Regions from separate parts of the Arthrobacter oryzae genome, predicted to be linked through region 2. Evidence: riboswitches for the same ligand, from Rfam matches in the RefSeq annotation. Region 2 holds a riboswitch; the other holds the start of a gene.

Region 1 (3,200 bases), 750 kb from region 2:
GCATCGCCGCCGATTTCTGGAAGGAAACCGACCGCCTTGCCGCTGACCACGGCGTGAAGGTGGCCCTCGAGCTGCACCCGCAGAACATCGTGTTCAACACCGCTGACGTCCGCAAGCTCATCGAGCTTACTGGCGCCACGCACGTTGGCGTTGAGCTGGATGCCTCGCACCTGTTCTGGCAGCAGATGGATCCGGTCGCAGTGGTCCGGGAGCTCGGCCCGCTGGTGTTCCAGGCAGCTGCCAAGGACGTCCGCGTCAACACGGGGAACGCCGCGCTCTATGGCGTGCTGGACAACAGCTTCCGCCGGCTCGCGCCCGAGGAAAGCCGCACCAACCTCGGCGGCGACGAGTGGGCCAACGAATGGCCTAAGAACTCCGCGTGGGACTTCGTCGCGCTGGGCCGCGGGCACGACACTGCCTACTGGACCGAGTTCCTCCGCGCCCTGTACGAGGTGGACCCCAACATGCTGGTCAACATCGAGCACGAGGACGTTTCGCTGGGCCGGATCGAAGGTCTCCAGGTGGCGGCCAAGGTGCTGCGCGACGCCGACGCGGCGCTTACCTCCTCGCTGCACCTCACGTCCTAGGACCGCCAGGTTCCGGCCGGCGGCCGCCCCGAATGCGGGGCAGCCGCCGGCCGATGGCATACTTCTTGGTGACTGGAACCTGGGGGGGCACGTGAAGATCGCGCTGTACATCATTTGGGCGCTGTTTGTTGCCGGCGTGATTTTTTCGATTGTCCATCTTTCGCGGAAGACCAAGCGCCGCGAACAACTCACTGCCAGCTGGCCGAGGGTCCAGGCGACCGTCACCGGGAGCGTGGCCGGCTGGACCAACGGCGGAGGCGGCGGCAGCCGCAGCCGGCGTTTCTACCCCACCTACCAGTTCGCGGATCCCCGCGGGACGCTGTTCGCCGGCGAATCCGAGGTGTCGTACGCCAGCCAGCCGGATCCGGGGTCTTCGGTGGAAGTGATGTATAACCCCATCAATCCCAACCAGTCGTTCCAGGTGTCGTCCCAGGACAGTACGGTGATCGGCTGCCTCATCCCGTGCTTCGCGGCGATTGCAGCGGGGTCATTCTTGTTCATCAGCATCCTCCCGCTGAGCTGAGCATGGAGTCCATAGAAGCGCTGTTCGTGGGGGTACCCGCGATGTTCCTGGTGGTGGGGGTGCTCATCACGGGGTTCTCCCTGGCGGGCTCATTCCGGCGGCGGTACGCACAACGCGGCTGGGTGCCGGTTCAGGCCACAGTGACCGGGAACCTGCACGGGAAAGACGGTCCCGCCAGCAATGGCCAGCACCGCTTTGCCCCGTCCTACGAGTTCCCGGACTCCCACGGCCGGCGGTGGCTTGGCCAGTCAGACATCTACGGTGCGGACCAGGAAATCATCGGCACCCGGATCCCGGTGCTCTACAACCCGGCGAACCCCGCTGAATCGACGCGCCCCGTCTTTGTCGTCTCGAAGGGCAGCCTCTCGGTGGGCCTTATCCTCGCCGCCTTCGGAGCCGGCGGAACGGCGATGTTCACCGCAGTGTTCCTCTAGCCGGGGCCTGGCTCGCCCCGACGCCGTTCCCGGCCCTTTCGTGGCCGGGAATGATCCACACGAAGTGACTCTGTTGCATGTTGTCCGCCGGACGGGATAATGTGTGAGCCGTGTCACCGACAGGTGGCACACGCTTTTGATCTGCGGCGGGAGAGTCCTGCCGGTACGTTCAGCAGGCGCCGTAGGAGCAAATCCTCCCCAGGAATCTCTCAGGCCCACGTACCGCCGCGGCGAGGCAACTCTGGAAAGTAGTCCGGTCTCCGGGCTCACCGACGGTGCAAGCGGCACTCTGTAACAGCAGGGTCCGCGGAAACTCTCAGGTCAGATACAGAGCGGGGAGGAACCCGAATCATCGTGGCACCCTGTGCCACCTGAAATATGGAGTTCCTCGTGACCGTTCAGTTGTTCCCCAAAACCCCCGCCCCGCTGCGCCCGGGCACCTAAGGACCCCGGCTATGGCTGTTGGTGTCTTTGATCTTTTTTCCATCGGAATCGGACCGTCGAGTTCGCATACGGTGGGTCCGATGCGTGCTGCCGCGGTGTTCGCCGAGGAGTTGAAGGCGTCCGGTGACCTGGACCGGGTGGCGTCGCTGCGGGTGGACCTGTACGGCTCGCTGGCTGCGACCGGGCACGGGCACGGGACGATGACGGCCATCCTGCTGGGGTTGGAGGGCTACCATCCGGAGAAGATCCTGCCGGCGGAGGTGGAGGAGCGGCTGGCGGCGATCGCGGAGACCGGGGAACTGCAGCTGGCCGGCGCCGGTGACGGGCAGGGTGTGGCGTTGCCGTACGGGGTGAAGGACATGGTGCTGCGGCCGTTGACGATCCTGCCGCGGCACACGAACGGGATGACGTTCACGGTCACTGACGGTGCCGGGGAGGTCCTGCACCAGGCGACGTTCTTCTCGGTGGGCGGCGGGTTTATTGTTCGTGAGGGCGAGGAGGACGCGGCCCGGCAGGAGCTGGAGGAGTCCAAGAAGGAGCTGCCGCTGCCGTTCCGGACCGCTGCGGAGTTGCTGGGCCGGTGCCAGTCCAAGGGCCTGTCCATCGGGGAGATCATGTTCGTCAACGAACGCGCGTCCCGGTCCGAGGAGGAGATCCGCGAGGGGCTGCTGCACATCTACTCCGTGATGGAGGAGTGCGTCGCGGTGTCGCTGAAGCGTGAGGGGCTGCTGCCGGGCGGGTTGAAGGTCCGCCGTCGGGCCCCGGACTGGCACGAACGGCTGATGAAGGAGACCCGGGACCAGGATCCCCAGGATCCGGAGTACCGGGATCCGAAGTACTGGCAGGAATGGGTCAACTTGATCGCCCTGGCGGTGAACGAGGAGAACGCCTCGGGTGGCCGGGTGGTCACCGCGCCGACGAACGGGGCGGCCGGGATCATCCCGGCGGTGCTGTATTACGCCCTGCATTTCGCGCCGGGCATGGACAAGGCGACGCAGGCGGACCGCGAGGACGTGGTGGTGAAGTTCCTGCTGGCCGCCGCCGCCATTGGTGTGCTCTACAAGGAGCAGGCGTCGATTTCGGGTGCCGAGGTGGGTTGCCAGGGCGAGGTGGGCTCGGCGTCCTCGATGGCCGCTGCCGGTCTGGCCGAGGTGATGGGCGGGACGCCGCAGCAGGTGGAGAACGCGGCGGAGATCGCGATGGAACACAACC
Region 2 (3,200 bases):
GGCGATGGCAAGCCGGCGCCGGTTGGGATCCGGAAAGATGTTCCGGATCAGGGACAAAGTGGAAGGCATCAGCATCGCGCCGAAAAATCCGAGGGCGGCGCGCCCTGTGATCAGCCACTCCGCGCTCGGGGCAAATGCCGTGGCGGCGGACACCGCGGCGAACCCGAAGCTGCCGATCAACAGGAGCCGCCGGCGTCCGATCCTGTCGCCGAAACTTCCCATGGCAACCAGGAGGCCAGCCAGGACCAGGGGGTACGCGTCAACGATCCACAGCAGCTGAACGCCGGTTGGCTCGAGGCTGCCGGCGATGGCGGGCAGGGCAAATGTCAGTGCGGTGTTGTCTACGGCGACCAACAAAACCGGGAACATCAGCAACGCCAGTGCAAGCCAATCCTGTCCGCGTTTCGGTGTGTGGAGACTGCTGCCGGGAACAGGGCGGCCTGCTGCAGCGGAGCTCCGCGTGAAAGTCGGGGTGACCGGCGTCGAAGGTGCTGATGTGTTTCCCATGACAATAACTATACCGTCCGGACGGTACAGTTAAGAAACCGGCCCACCAACCGGGCATGATAGGAGCCATGGCCAGAAAACCCGTTGCGCGCGAAGCTGTGCTGGACGCCTTTGAATCCCTCCTGATCGAAGTGGGCGAACGTGCCGCCACGCTGGACGCCGTTGCCCGGCGCGCCGGCGTTTCCAAAGGCGGGCTGCTGTACCACTTCCCGAACAAGGAGGCTTTGATTTCGGCGTTGCTGGAACGGATGGACCTGCTCGTTGCGGGAGATCTGGACGTGATGGCAAAAGCTCCGGAAGGGGCTGCGGCCTACTTCATACGGTCCTCGCTCTGGGCGGGAACCCCGCTGGACCGCGCGTTTGTTGCTGCCACGCGGCTCGCCGAGGTGGCCCACGCGGAAACGATGCACCGGTTCGCGGCAGTCCAGCGGAGCTGGCTGGAGCTTTTGGCCGGCGACGTCGGGCCGGCCATGGCCAAGGCTGTCCTCTATATGGGTGACGGCCTGTACTACAACGCCATGCTGGCCAGCGGCCCCGGTGCCGCCCCGCCGGAAATGAGCGGCGACGTCGACAGCCTCCTGGCCGCCGTCGAGCGGCTCCGCGGCTGACGTCCGTCATGCGGCGCCGGGCTGGACGGCAGAGTTTGCAGACTGGACCGCCGCGTAGGACAATTGCAGCTGTGACTGTTGTCACCGCTAACTAAATATGCCTTTGATCTGCGGCGGGAGAGTTCTGCAAGTAGGTACAAGCAGGCGCCGTAGGAGCAAACCCTCCCCAGGAATCTCTCAGGCCCATGTACCGCCGCGGCAAGGCAACTCTGGAAAGCAGCAGGCTGTCCGCTGGGACGTGCCTGCTCACCGACGGTGCAAGCGGAGCCATGCGTAAGCTGGTCCCCGCGGAAACTCTCAGGTCCAATACAGAGCGGGGAGGAACCCGAACCACTGCGGCGCATCCGGCGCTGCCATTAGTAATGGAGTTCCTTCGTGACGGTTAGTTCAGTCTCCACCACCTTTGTCGACCGGCATATTGGCGCCCGCCGCCAGGCCGATATCGACACCATGCTCAAGTCTGTCGGTTACGACAGTGTCGATTCGCTGGTTGATACGGCAGTCCCCAACGACATCCGCCAGGACGTTGCCCTCCGCCTTCAGGACGCCCTCAGCGAGGTTGAAGTCCTCGGGGAGCTGCGCAAGCTGGCTGCCAAGAACAAGACGGCTGTGCAGATGATCGGCCAGGGCTACTACGACACCGTGACCCCGCCGGTGATCCGCCGTAACGTCCTGGAATCCCCGGCCTGGTACACCGCCTACACCCCGTACCAGCCGGAAATCTCCCAGGGCCGTCTCGAGGCGCTCCTGAACTTCCAGACCATGGTCCAGGACCTCGTGGGGCTGCCCATCGCCAACGCCTCCCTGCTGGACGAAGCCACCGCTGTGGCCGAAGCGGTGTTGATGATGCGCCGCGCCAACAAGAACAAGACCGCCCACGACGGCAAAACCGTCCTCGACGCCGATGTGCTGCCCCAGACCATCGCCATCGTCAAGGGCCGCGCCGAGGCACTCGGCTTCGAAGTTGAGGTTGCGGACCTGTCCCAGGGACTTCCCGACGGCATCATCAACGGCATCGTGCTGCAGCAGCCGGGCGTTTCCGGCCGCGTGTTCGACCACTCCGCGGTCATCGCCGCCGCCAAGGAACGCGGCGCGCTGGTCACCGTCGCGGCTGACCTGCTCTCGCTGACCCTCATCACGCCTCCGGGCGAGCAGGGTGCGGACATCGCCGTCGGCTCCACCCAGCGCCTGGGTGTGCCGCTGTTCTTCGGCGGTCCGCACGCCGCCTACATGGCCGTCCAGAAGGGCCTCGAGCGCTCCATGCCTGGCCGCCTGGTGGGTGTGTCCAAGGACAACGCGGGAACTCCGGCCTACCGCCTGGCACTCCAGACCCGCGAGCAGCACATCCGCCGCGAAAAGGCCACGTCCAACATCTGCACCGCGCAGGCACTGCTGGCCATCGTCTCCTCCATGTACGCCGTCTACCACGGCCCCGACGGCCTGAAGGCCATCGCCGAGACCGTCCACAACCACGCCCGCACCCTGGCAGCGTCCCTGCAGGGTGCCGGCCTCGAAGTCCTGCACGGCAGCTTCTTCGACACCGTCACTGTCCGCGTTCCGGGCAAGGCCGTTGAAATCGTTGCGGCTGCGGAGGCCAAGGGCATCAACCTGCGCGGCATCGACGCCGACACGGTGGGCATCTCCACTGACGAAACCACGACGCCGGAAATCGTCGCCGCCGTCGCCGCCGTCTTCGGCGCCGAGGTTGCCGACACCGACGCCGACGCAGGCTTCGCCCTTGACGCCGCCGTCGAACGTTCCTCGGACTACCTGCAGCACCCGGTCTTCAACACGCACCGCTCCGAAACCCAGCTGCTGCGCTATATCCGCAAGCTCTCGGACCGTGACCTCGCGCTGGACCGCACCATGATCCCGCTGGGTTCCTGCACCATGAAGCTGAACGCCACGGCCGAGATGGAAGCCATCTCCTGGCCGGAGTTCGCCTCCATCCACCCCTTCGCACCGGACTCCCAGACCGAGGGCTGGCGTGAACTGATCGAAGGCCTGGAAGCGGACCTCGCCGAGATCACCGGCTACGACCAGGTCTCCATCCAGCCCAACGCCGGCTCCCAGGGCGAGCTCGCG

What was found. A riboswitch is a leader RNA that binds a small molecule or an ion and turns the genes downstream of it on or off. The one in region 2 is predicted to bind glycine.
Region 1: linked by a shared signal. The riboswitch ahead of Q8Z05_RS08345 (L-serine ammonia-lyase) and the one ahead of gcvP (aminomethyl-transferring glycine dehydrogenase) in region 2 are both predicted to bind glycine.

What each region holds. Positions count from the first base shown of each region.
Region 1 covers NZ_CP132204.1:1,805,229-1,808,428, forward strand. Annotated here, with positions in the region: gene Q8Z05_RS08330 (sugar phosphate isomerase/epimerase family protein) at 1-587, shown strand, start outside; gene Q8Z05_RS08335 (DUF3592 domain-containing protein) at 679-1,110, shown strand; gene Q8Z05_RS08340 (DUF3592 domain-containing protein) at 1,113-1,544, shown strand; glycine riboswitch at 1,682-1,779, shown strand; gene Q8Z05_RS08345 (L-serine ammonia-lyase) at 2,000-3,200, shown strand, end outside.
Region 2 covers NZ_CP132204.1:2,555,251-2,558,450, forward strand. Annotated here, with positions in the region: gene Q8Z05_RS11780 (MFS transporter) at 1-507, opposite strand, end outside; gene Q8Z05_RS11785 (TetR/AcrR family transcriptional regulator) at 576-1,115, shown strand; glycine riboswitch at 1,220-1,318, shown strand; glycine riboswitch at 1,320-1,437, shown strand; gene gcvP (aminomethyl-transferring glycine dehydrogenase) at 1,491-3,200, shown strand, end outside.